2 linked regions of the Modestobacter italicus genome follow. Each later gene encodes a partner of the first gene's protein in a complex. Links are inferred from orthologs where the notes say so. Each region holds a gene or a part of one and is shown on either strand. Other genes may lie near its edges.

Region 1 (5,448 bases):
CTGACCGGTCCGCCGGGCGACGGCGCGGGGGTGCTCGGCACCCTCCGCGACCGCGGCCAGCGCCTGCAGCTCGCCGGGCCGGACGCCGGAGACGTCGTCCAGCCGGCGGGCCAGCCCGTCGACCACCCGGCCGAGCACGGTGAGGTCGTCGAGCAGGCCGAGCACGTCGGTCAGCCCGTCGACCGGGTGGACCGGGGACCGCTCGGCGACCTCGGCGCGGGCCGCGAGCAACGCCACGCCGGTCACCTGCCGGCCGCCGGGCGGACCTGCTCGTCGACCGGGTCGGCGTCGTCGTCCGTGCCGGTGTAGGTGTCCGAGTTCGTGCCCGTGCCGGCAGCCGTGCCGGCCTCCACCGGGCGGGCGGCGTCCCGGGCCTGACGGCGCTCGCGCACCTTCCGGTCGTGCCGGAGGCTGGTCAGCGTCGTCACCACCAGGGTCACCAGGATGACCGCCAGCGACAGCCAGGTCGGGATCTCCGGGATGACGGTGATGTGCTCGCCGCCGTTGACCCAGGACAGCTCGTTGGTGTGCAGCGCGTGGATGACGAGCTTGGCGCCGATGAAGGCGAGGATCACCGCGAGGCCGTAGGCGAGGTAGACCAGCCGGTCGAGCAGCCCGTCGATGAGGAAGAACAGCTGCCGGAGACCCAGCAGGGAGAACGCGTTGGCGGCGAAGACCAGGTAGGTGTCCTGGGTGAGGCCGAAGATCGCCGGGATCGAGTCGACGGCGAAGATGATGTCGGCGGTGCCGATGGCGATCAGCGCGATGGCCAGCGGGGTGATGTACCGCTTGCCCTGCAGCTTCACCGTCATCTTGTCGTCGTGGTGCTCCTCGGTCGTCGGGACGACCTTGCGCACCAGCCGCAGGACGGCGTTCTCCTGGTACTCCTCCTCGCCGCCGTGGCCACCGCTGCGGGCCTGCACCCAGGCGGTGTAGATGAGGATGGCGCCGAAGAGGTAGAAGACCCAGCTGAAGTTCTCGATGGCCGCGGCGCCGACCAGGATGAAGATCGTGCGCAGCACCAGGGCGAAGGTGATGCCGAAGAGCAGCACCTTCTGCTGGGCGATCCTCGGCACGCCGAAGCTGGCCATGATGAGGACGAAGACGAAGAGGTTGTCCACCGAGAGGCTCTTCTCGGTGATGTAGCCGGCGAAGTACTCACCGCCCGGGGTTGCGCCGCCGAACCACAGCACCAGCAGCCCGAAGACGACGGCGATGCCGATGTAGACCGCCGACCAGGTGGCCGCCTCGCGCAGCGAGGGTGCGTGCGGGGTCCGGACGTGGCCGACGAAGTCGAAGACCAGCATCCCGACGATCGCGGCGATCGTGATCGCCCAGATCCAGAAGGGGACGTCCATGCGTGTGTTCCTCCGGTGCTACTGGCGGGTGCGTCAGTGCCCGGAGGTCTCTCCCACCGACCTGGTCAGGTCGGCCGGCAGCGCCGGAGGTCATGGGACCTCGTGTTGACGACGGTGCCGCGGCGGGATACTCCCCTCCACGTCGAACCGCTCCTGCCCAGGCGTCATCGCCGGACCTGACGCGGTTCGTCATGAGGGTGAACGCTCAACCGGTGGTGCGGGTTCCCAGCGGACGCACATTTCGCCTGACCGGTCCGGCAGCCCGCAGCGGTGTGCGCGCAGGCCGGGTTCCCGGGGTCGGGACCCGGCCTGGGCGCGCACCGTCAGCTCACGGCGGCCGCCGGCTCAGGCGTGGGCGGCGTCGAACTGGCGCAGCTCGCGCTTGAGCTCGTTCAGCTCGTCGCGCAGGCGGGCGGCGACCTCGAACTGCAGCTCGCGGGCGGCCGCCAGCATCTGCTCGTTCATGTTGGTGATCATGTCGGCGAGCTCGTTGCGCGGCAGGCCCTGCACGTCGATCGAGCCGGCCTTGGCCTTGCTCTTCGACGACAGCCCCGGCACCGGCGACTTGCCCCGCGACTGCTGCCGGCCCGACCCGCCCAGCAGCTCGGTCGAGGCCTCGGCGTCCTCCGCGGCCTTGTAGATGCCGTCGAGGATGTCGACGATCTTCTTCCGCAGCGGCGTCGGGTCGATGCCGTGCTCGGTGTTGTAGGCCATCTGCTTCTCGCGCCGGCGGCTGGTCTCGTCGATCGCCTGCGCCATCGACGGGGTGATCTTGTCGGCGTACATGTGCACCTGCCCGGACACGTTGCGCGCGGCGCGGCCGATCGTCTGGATCAGCGACGTCCCGGAGCGGAGGAAGCCCTCCTTGTCCGCGTCGAGGATCGCCACCAGCGACACCTCGGGCAGGTCGAGCCCCTCGCGCAGCAGGTTGATGCCGACGAGCACGTCGTACTCGCCCTGGCGCAGCTCGCGCAGCAGCTCCACCCGGCGCAGCGTGTCGACCTCGGAGTGCAGGTAGCGGACCTTGATGCCGAGCTCGAGCAGGTAGTCGGTGAGGTCCTCGGACATCTTCTTGGTCAGCGTGGTGACCAGGACCCGCTCGTCCTTCTCGGTGCGCAGCCGGATCTCGTGCACCAGGTCGTCGATCTGGCCCTTGGTCGGCTTGACCACCACCTCGGGGTCGATCAGCCCGGTGGGGCGGATGACCTGCTCCACCACGTCACCCTGGACCCGACCGAGCTCGTAGTGCCCCGGCGTGGCCGACAGGTAGACCGTCTGGTGGATCCGGTCGGTGAACTCCTCCCACTTCAGCGGCCGGTTGTCCATCGCCGAGGGCAGCCGGAAGCCGTGCTCGACGAGGGTGCGCTTGCGGCTCATGTCGCCCTCGTACATGCCGCCGATCTGCGGCACCGTCACGTGCGACTCGTCGATGACGAGCAGGAAGTCGTCGGGGAAGTAGTCGATGAGGCAGGCACCGGCCGACCCGGGCGCGCGGCCGTCGATGTGCCGGGAGTAGTTCTCGATCCCGGAGCAGAACCCGACCTGGCGCATCATCTCGATGTCGTAGGTGGTGCGCATGCGCAGCCGCTGGGACTCCAGCAGCTTGCCCTGCTTGTCCAGCTCGGCGAGCCGCTGCTCCAGCTCGGCCTCGATGGTCTGGATCGCCCGCTCCATCCGCTCCGGGCCGGCGACGTAGTGGGTGGCCGGGAAGACGAACAGCTCGTCGACCTCGCGCACGACCTCGCCGGTGAGGGGGTGCAGGTAGTACAGCCGCTCGATCTCGTCGCCGAACATCTCGATCCGGCAGGCGAGCTCCTCGTAGACCGGGAACACCTCGATCGTGTCGCCGCGGACCCGGAACGTGCCGCGGGTGAACGACAGGTCGTTGCGGGTGTACTGCTCGGTGACCAGGGTGCGCAGCAGCTCGTCGCGCTCGCGCTGCTCGCCGACCTTCACCTTGAGCGCGCGCTCCACGTACTCCTGCGGCGTGCCCAGGCCGTAGATGCAGGAGACGGTCGAGACGACGATCACGTCGCGCCGGGTGAGCAGGCTGTTGGTCGCCGAGTGCCGGAGCCGCTCGACCTCCTCGTTGATCGAGGAGTCCTTCTCGATGTAGGTGTCCGTCTGCGGGACGTAGGCCTCGGGCTGGTAGTAGTCGTAGTAGGAGACGAAGTACTCGACGGCGGCGTCGGGCATCAGCTCCTTGAACTCGTTGGCCAGCTGGGCGGCGAGGGTCTTGTTCGGGGCCATGACCAGCGTCGGGCGCTGCACCTGCTCGATCAGCCAGGCGGTGGTCGCCGACTTGCCGGTGCCGGTGGCACCCAGCAGCACGGTGTCCGTCTCCCCCGCGTTGACCCGCTCGGCGAGGGCCTTGATCGCCGTCGGCTGGTCACCGGAGGGCTCGAACTCGCTGACGACCTGGAACCGCCCGCGGGTGGGCCGGATGTCGGTGGAGGTGGACACGCCGTCGACGGTACGACGGGGGTGCGACAGAACGGGAGCTCCCGTCGTCCCGCGGTGCTGGCGGACGACGGAGTGCAGGTCAGCGGGCCGTTCGACCGGGGCTGGCACACTCCGGGCACGTGCTGCCCGCACGAGCGGCCCCGCACACGTGTCCTGGGTCATGCCAGGTGTGCGGAGGCCCGACTGCGGGCATCCGACAGCGAACCCCCCGGTTCAGCTGCCACGACCCATGCCCCGCGCCTGCGCCGGGGCGCTCAGCAGGAGGACGACCTTCCCCATGACCACCCAGGTGTGGCCCGGTTCCGCTTACCCCCTCGGCGCGACCTACGACGGCACCGGCACCAACTTCGCGATCTTCAGCGAGGTGGCCGAGAAGGTCGAGCTGTGCCTCTTCGACGAGGCCGGCAACGAGACGCGCATCCGCCTCCCGGAGATGGACGCCTACGTCTGGCACGCCTTCCTCCCCGGCATCCAGCCCGGGCAGCGCTACGGCTTCCGGGTGCACGGCCCGCACGACCCCGCGCAGGGCCTGCGGTGCAACCCGGCCAAGCTGCTCCTCGACCCGTACGCCAAGGCCATCGACGGCCAGATCGACTGGGACGAGTCGGTCTTCGGCTACCGCTTCGAGAACGGCGAGAAGAACGACGACGACTCCGCGGCGCACATGCCGAAGTCCGTCGTCATCAACCCGTACTTCGACTGGGGCGTGGACCGCCCGCCGAAGACGCCGTACAACAAGACGGTCATCTACGAGGCCCACGTCAAGGGGCTGACGATGACCCACCCGCGGGTGCCGGAGGCGCTGCGCGGCACCTACGCCGGCGTCGCGCACCCCGCGGTCATCGAGCACCTGCAGAGCCTGGGGATCACCGCCATCGAGCTGATGCCGGTGCACCAGTTCGTGCAGGACGACACCCTGCAGCAGAAGGGCCTGCGCAACTACTGGGGCTACAACACGATCGGCTTCTTCGCTCCGCACAACGAGTACGCGCAGGACACCGACGGCCAGCAGGTCCAGGAGTTCAAGGGCATGGTCCGCGCCCTGCACGAGGCGGGCATCGAGGTCATCCTCGACGTGGTCTACAACCACACCGCCGAGGGCAACCACATGGGCCCGACGCTGTCGTTCCGCGGCATCGACAACCAGGCCTACTACCGCCTGGTCGAGGACGACAAGCAGTACTACATGGACACCACCGGCACCGGGAACTCGCTGAACGTGGCGACCCCGCAGTCGCTGCAGCTGATCATGGACTCGCTGCGTTACTGGGTGACCGAGATGCACGTCGACGGCTTCCGCTTCGACCTCGCCTCGTCGCTGGCCCGCCAGTTCCACGAGGTCGACCGGCTGTCGGCGTTCTTCGACCTGTGCCACCAGGACCCGATCGTCAGCCAGGTCAAGCTGATCGCCGAGCCCTGGGACATCGGTGACGGCGGCTACCAGGTCGGCAACTTCCCGGCGCTGTGGACGGAGTGGAACGGCAAGTACCGGGACACGGTCCGGGACTTCTGGCGGGGCGAGGACGCCACCATCGGCGAGTTCGCCAGCCGCATCTCCGGCTCCGCCGACCTGTACCAGCACTCCGGCCGGCGCCCGGTGGCGAGCATCAACTTCGTCACCGCGCAC
Region 2 (5,535 bases), 1.2 Mb from region 1 along the record:
CGTCCCCGCCCACGCAGGCGGCCAGGAACCGCTCGGTCACCTCCCGCTGCGCCCGCCGGTCGGTGTCGAACCGGGGCCGCCGGGCCTGCACGTGCTCGCGCGCCCGGTGCCCCAGCTGCCGGACGGCCGCCTCGGACCGGTCCAGGACGCCGGCGACCTCGGCCCAGCTCATCCCGAAGACCTCGCGCAGCACGAACACCGCCCGCTCGGTCGGGGAGAGCGTCTCCAGGACCACCAGCACGGCCAGCGACACCTGCTCGCCCAGCTCGGCGGCCTCCTCGGGACCTCGGGCGTCGTCGGTCAGCAGCGGCTCGGGCAGCCACGGCCCGACGTAGGTCTCCCGGCGGGTGCGGGCCGACCCCAGCCGGTCCAGCGCCAGCCGGGTGGCGACCCGGACCAGGTAGGCCCGCGGGTCGGCGACGTCGCTGCGGTCGGCGGCCGACCAGCGCAGCCAGGCGTCCTGCACGACGTCCTCGGCGTCGGCGACGCTGCCGAGCATCTGGTAGGCCACGCCGAACAGCAGCCGCCGGTGCTGGTCGAAGGCACGGAGCCCGGCGTCCGGTGCGGCCTCGGGTGTCATGACGGGCTCCTCCTCCACGGGGTGTGCCAGGGAGACGGAGCAGCCCCGCCGGACGTGACAGCTCAGAGCCGGCCGCGGCCCTGGCGGAGCAGCATCATGCCGAGCGCGGCGCCGTCCGGGCCGAGCGCGGCGCGGAACCGGGAGAGCACCCGCTGCTCGCGGGACAGCGACAGCCGCATGCCGCCGGCGGCGGTGCGCAGCGCCCCGATCTGCTGCGAGATGGCGACCCGGCGCTGCACCAGCTCGATGATCTGGGCGTCGCAGGCGTCGATCTCCGAGCGCAGGGCGTCGATCGGGTCGGTGCCCTCGGCGGCGGGCGTGGGGGCGGGGCTGGTGCTCATGGTTCCTCCGGGCGGGGAGAGGCCCGCGACCCAGGAGACGAGGAACGCCCCGGGCCGTGGGCCCGGGGCGTCGTGGGGAGTGGCTGCTCAGCCAGCTGTCACGGACACCGGGACCCGGTGGCCGTAGGAAAACTCGCGGCTGCGCAGCACGCCGGGGAGTGTGCCACAGCACGTCGGCCGGCGGCCAGCCCCGCCGTCCCCAGGCGACACGCGGGGCGCCGGACCTGTCGGTGCCGCGGCCTAGAGTGGCGGGGTCATGAGCAGCCCCCAGCGCACCCTCCCCGGCACCGCCGCGATCCCCCGGCACACCTCCGGCCAGACCGGTCGGGAGCTGGACCGGATGCTCGCCGGGCTCAACGGCCCGCAGCGCGACGCGGTGGTCCACGAGGGCAGCCCGCTGCTCATCGTGGCCGGCGCCGGGTCGGGCAAGACCCGGGTGCTCACCCACCGCATCTCCTACCTGCTGGGCGCCCGAGGGGTGCAGCCCGGCGAGATCCTGGCGATCACCTTCACCAACAAGGCCGCCGGTGAGATGAAGGAGCGCGTCGCGGCCCTCGTCGGCCCGCGCGCCCGGGCGATGTGGGTGTCGACGTTCCACTCGATGTGCGTCCGGATCCTCCGCGCCGAGGCCGCCAAGCTCGGCATGAAGAGCTCGTTCACCATCTACGACCAGGGCGACTCGGTCCGGCTCATGACGATGGTCGCCCGGGACCTCGACCTCGACGCCAAGCGCTACCCGGGCCGCAGCCTGGCCAACCAGGTGTCGAACCTGAAGAACGAGCTGGTCGACGAGGAGTCCTACAGCCCGCTGACGGCGCCGGAGAAGGTGCTCAAGGAGGCCTACACGCTCTACCAGCGGCGGCTCCGCGAGGCGCACGCGATGGACTTCGACGACCTGATCATGACGACGGTCCACCTGCTGCAGGCCTTCCCCGACGTGGCCGAGCACTACCGCCGCCGTTTCCGGCACGTGCTGGTCGACGAGTACCAGGACACCAACCACGCCCAGTACGTGCTGGTCCGGGAGCTCGTCGGCACGGCCGGCGGCCCGGTGCCCCCGGCCGAGCTCTGCGTGGTCGGCGACGCCGACCAGTCGATCTACGCCTTCCGCGGCGCGACGATCCGCAACATCGACGAGTTCGAGCGCGACTACCCCGAGGCGACCACCATCGTCCTGGAGCAGAACTACCGCTCCACCCAGCGCATCCTGCGGGCGGCCAACCAGGTCATCGCCCGCAACACCTCGCGCCGGCCGAAGAACCTGTGGTCCGACGCCGGCGACGGCGAGCTGATCGAGGGCTACGTCGCCGACAACGAGCACGACGAGGCCGCCTGGGTCGCCGAGCAGATCGACGCGCTGACCGACGAGGGGCTGGCCCAGCCCAAGGACATCGCGATCTTCTACCGCACCAACAACGCCTCCCGGGTCTTCGAGGAGGTGTTCATCCGCGTCGGCATGCCCTACAAGGTCGTCGGCGGGGTGCGCTTCTACGAGCGCCGCGAGGTCCGGGACGCGCTGGCCTACCTGAAGGTGGTCGCCAACCCGGCCGACGTGGTGAGCCTCCGCCGGGTGCTGAACACCCCGAAGCGGGGGATCGGCGAGCGCGCCGAGTCGGCCGTCGAGCGGTTCGCCGACCGGGAGCGGATCCCGTTCGCCAGCGCCCTGCGCCGCGCCGCCGAGGTCGGCGAGCTGGCCACCCGGTCGCTCAAGGCCATCCAGGAGTTCGTCGCCCTGCTGGAGGAGTTCGAGCAGCTGGTCGAGACCGGGTCCGGCCCCGCCGCGCTGCTGGAGAGCATCCTCGACCGCACCGGCTACCTGACCGAGCTGTCGGCGAGCACCGATCCGCAGGACGAGGGGCGCGTCGACAACCTCAACGAGCTGATCTCGGTCGCCGCCGAGTTCGAGGCCGGCACGCCCGGCGGCACGGTCACCGACTTCCTGGAGCAGGTCTCCCTGGTCGCCGACGCCGACCAGATCCCGGTCACCGGGGACGACGCCGGCGTGGTCACGCTGATGACCCTGCACACCGCCAAGGGGCTGGAGTTCCCGGTCGTCTTCCTCACCGCGCTGGAGGACGGCGTCTTCCCGCACCTGCGCGCCCTCGGCGACCCCCGCGAGCTCGAGGAGGAGCGCCGGCTGGCCTACGTCGGGATCACGCGCGCGCAGAAGCGGCTGTTCCTCTCCCGCGCGACCGTCCGCACCAGCTGGGGGCAGCCGGCCTACAACCCGCCGTCCCGCTTCCTCGACGAGCTGCCGACCGACGCGGTGCACTGGGCACGCACCGAGCCGGCGCACACCACGCCGATGAGCTCGGCGCAGGCGCGGGTCGCGGCCACCGGGCTGTCCACCGGCGGCCTGCGCGGCGGCGCCGGCAACCGCGCGGTCATCAGCGTGGACGTCGGCGACCGGGTCAGCCACGACGCCTTCGGCCTCGGCACGGTGGTCGAGGTCACCGGCATCGGGGACAAGGCCCAGGCGACCGTCGACTTCGGCTCCGGCGGCACCAAGCGGTTGGTCCTCCGCTACGCCCCGCTCGTCAAGCTCTGAACGGCCCCGCTGCAGGGTCCCGCGCCGCGCGAAGCGTGGCGTGGGGGGCAGCGGGGTCCTTTCACTCGAAGCCGATGAGCCAGTGGACGCCGAACCGGTCGACGACCTGCCCGTCGGAGGCGCCCCACGGGCGCTGCTGCAGGTCCTCGACGACCCGCCCGCCGGCCGCGAGGTCGGTGAACCAGCCGCGCAGGGTGGCCGGGTCGGCGGCACCCAGCAGGGAGAACATCAGCCCGGCGCACCGGAGGGGCGGCTCGTCCCCGGCCACGTCGGCCGCGAAGAGGGCGACGGGTCCGTCGACCAGGTAGCCGTGCGCGACCGCGTCGGCCGGACCGTCCTGGCGGCCGAACTCGGCGAAGGAGTGCGCTGCCACGCGGCCCCCGAACACCTCGCCGTAGAACGACAGCGCCTCACGCGCGGTGCCGGGCAGGTGCAGGTAGGGCGTCGGAGCGGTCATGCGCGGGGATGCTAGAGGCGAGCCGGGTGAATCAGCGTACGGACAGACCGCGGTCGGCGAGCCACTCCTCGGGGTCGGTCGGTTTGCCGCTCATCCCGCCGAGGTGGATCTGGAAGTGCACGTGCGGGCCGGTCGACTGTCCCTCGTTGCCGACCTTCGCGATCTGGTCGCCGGCCGAGACGACGTCCCCGGCCCTGACGTTGTAGTACTTCATGTGGCCGTAGACCTCGACGTTGCCGTCGGCGTCCTGGATGTAGACGGCGTTGCCGTAACCGGTCGCCGGGCCGGCCCGCAGCACGACGCCGTCGGCAGCGGCGTAGATCGGGGTGCCGAGCGGGGCGGCCAGGTCGAGCCCCCAGTGCATGGTGCCCCAGCGCTGGCAGAAGCAGGTGGTGAGCCGGCCGTCGGTGGGGACCACGAAGTCGGGCTCGCGCGCCGCGCGCGACGCGGCGATCTCGCTGAGCCGGGCCTGCGCCTCCGCCTGGCTGATCTCCGCGCGGGCGCCGGCGTCGTCCACGCCGCCGGAGAAGCTGGAGTCGGAGACGCCCAGGCCGTAGTCCTGGCCGGAGGCCAGCGGGGAACCGGCGTCCGAGCCGAACCCGCCCAGCCCACCCAGGACGCCGGTGAGCACCGCGCCGACCACGGCGGCGGCCAGCAGCATCGGGGTACGCCGGCGCGGCGGGCGGCGCAGCGCCGCGGGCACCGGGACGGTCGGCCGGCGGCGGGCGGGCCGGAGCTCCTCTGCCGGCTCGTCGAGCGGGGCAGGGACGACGGCGGGGGAGTCGGTGCCGGCCGACGGGGCGACGTCGGCGGTGGCCGGGGCCTCGGCGCCGTCGCCGTCCACGCCGGGCTCGTCGGACTCGTCCACCTGGGAGGCCGCCCAGGCCGCGTCCCAGTCCCAGGCGCCGTCCGGCGCCACGAACTCCGTGCTGGCGGGACCGGCGTCGAGGACGGCGGCGAGGCCGTCCTCGGACCGCGTACGGCCCACGAGCTCACGGAGACGGGACAACGGGCACCTTCCGGGGGCAACACCACGGGGGGAGCCGTGGGGTCTGACGTGCACCAGACGGTCATGGGATCGGCAGGTGCACCACGCGACGGGACCACTCTCGGGAGGTGAAATCCCACCGGTGTGGTTCGGACGCTAACGACGGCCCGTGCCGGGTTCAACGACCTGACAGCGCGTGTTGCACCCGGCTGCGCTGCGTAGCGACACCCGCAGAAACCGCCGCGGAAGGCGTCTCGGCTGGTCAGGCGGCGGTGGCCGGCCGATCGGTCGACCCGTCGCGCAACCCGGCGAGGGTCACCGCGACCTCGTCCAGCACGCCGCGGTGGATCGGCAGCGACATGTGCCCGACCCCGCGGACCAGCACGTTGCGCGCCCGCAGGTCCGGGTGCTCGCACCGGCCGGCGACCGAGGGCACCACCATCTGGTCGAGGTCGCTGTAGATCGAGGTGATCCTGGTGCGGCAGCCCGGTGCCGGCTCGGCCAGCTCGCGCAGCAGCGGTGAGCCGGGGCGCAACTGGCGGACCAGCGACGTCGGGAGGCAGTGCGCCCAGCGGGAGCCCTCGTGCGGCGTCCCGAGGGTGACCAGGGTGTCGACCCGCT

Evidence for each region. The genes of interacting proteins can lie anywhere in the genome.
Region 2: the proteins of uvrB (region 1) and pcrA are in contact, whole or in part, in a crystal structure (PDB 7EGT), measured with the Thermus thermophilus proteins. The link is inferred for Modestobacter italicus from one-to-one orthologs. Residues at the interface, in WP_096411307.1 of Thermus thermophilus: Glu23, Leu25, Arg26, Asp27, Gly28, Glu29, Arg30, Phe31, Arg55, Glu326, Asp327, Phe328, Glu379, Ser382, Gln383, His398, Gly400, Arg401; in WP_096412145.1 of Thermus thermophilus: His654, Arg656, Phe657, Gln666, Asp668, Glu669, Lys680, Arg681, Leu682, Ser683, Lys685, Tyr686, Ala687.

Annotation. Positions count from the first base shown.
Region 1 is NC_017955.1:3,650,750-3,656,197, forward strand. The notes cover bases 1,263-4,188. They hold uvrB (excinuclease ABC subunit UvrB), read right to left. Parts: upstream 3,822-4,188; coding sequence 1,704-3,821; downstream 1,263-1,703. Other genes in these bases: MODMU_RS17470 (TerC family protein), read right to left, coding at 1,263-1,358; glgX (glycogen debranching protein GlgX), read left to right, coding at 4,099-4,188. Also shown: MODMU_RS17465 (hypothetical protein), read right to left, coding at 1-237; more of MODMU_RS17470, read right to left, coding at 243-1,262; more of glgX, read left to right, coding at 4,189-5,448. UniProt on the Escherichia coli protein: The UvrABC repair system catalyzes the recognition and processing of DNA lesions. A damage recognition complex composed of 2 UvrA and 2 UvrB subunits scans DNA for abnormalities.
Region 2 is NC_017955.1:4,843,655-4,849,189, reverse strand. What follows is about bases 811-3,823. They hold pcrA (DNA helicase PcrA), read left to right. Parts: upstream 811-1,177; coding sequence 1,178-3,469; downstream 3,470-3,823. Other genes in these bases: MODMU_RS22915 (VOC family protein), read right to left, coding at 3,531-3,823; MODMU_RS22925 (chorismate mutase), read right to left, coding at 811-921. In the rest of the region: MODMU_RS22930 (RNA polymerase sigma-70 factor), read right to left, coding at 1-580; more of MODMU_RS22925, read right to left, coding at 643-810; more of MODMU_RS22915, read right to left, coding at 3,824-3,926; MODMU_RS22910 (M23 family metallopeptidase), read right to left, coding at 3,958-4,914; MODMU_RS22905 (esterase/lipase family protein), read right to left, coding at 5,177-5,535. UniProt on the Escherichia coli protein: A helicase with DNA-dependent ATPase activity. Unwinds DNA duplexes with 3'-5' polarity. Translocates on single-stranded DNA with 3'-5' polarity. Initiates unwinding more efficiently from a nicked substrate than double-stranded DNA.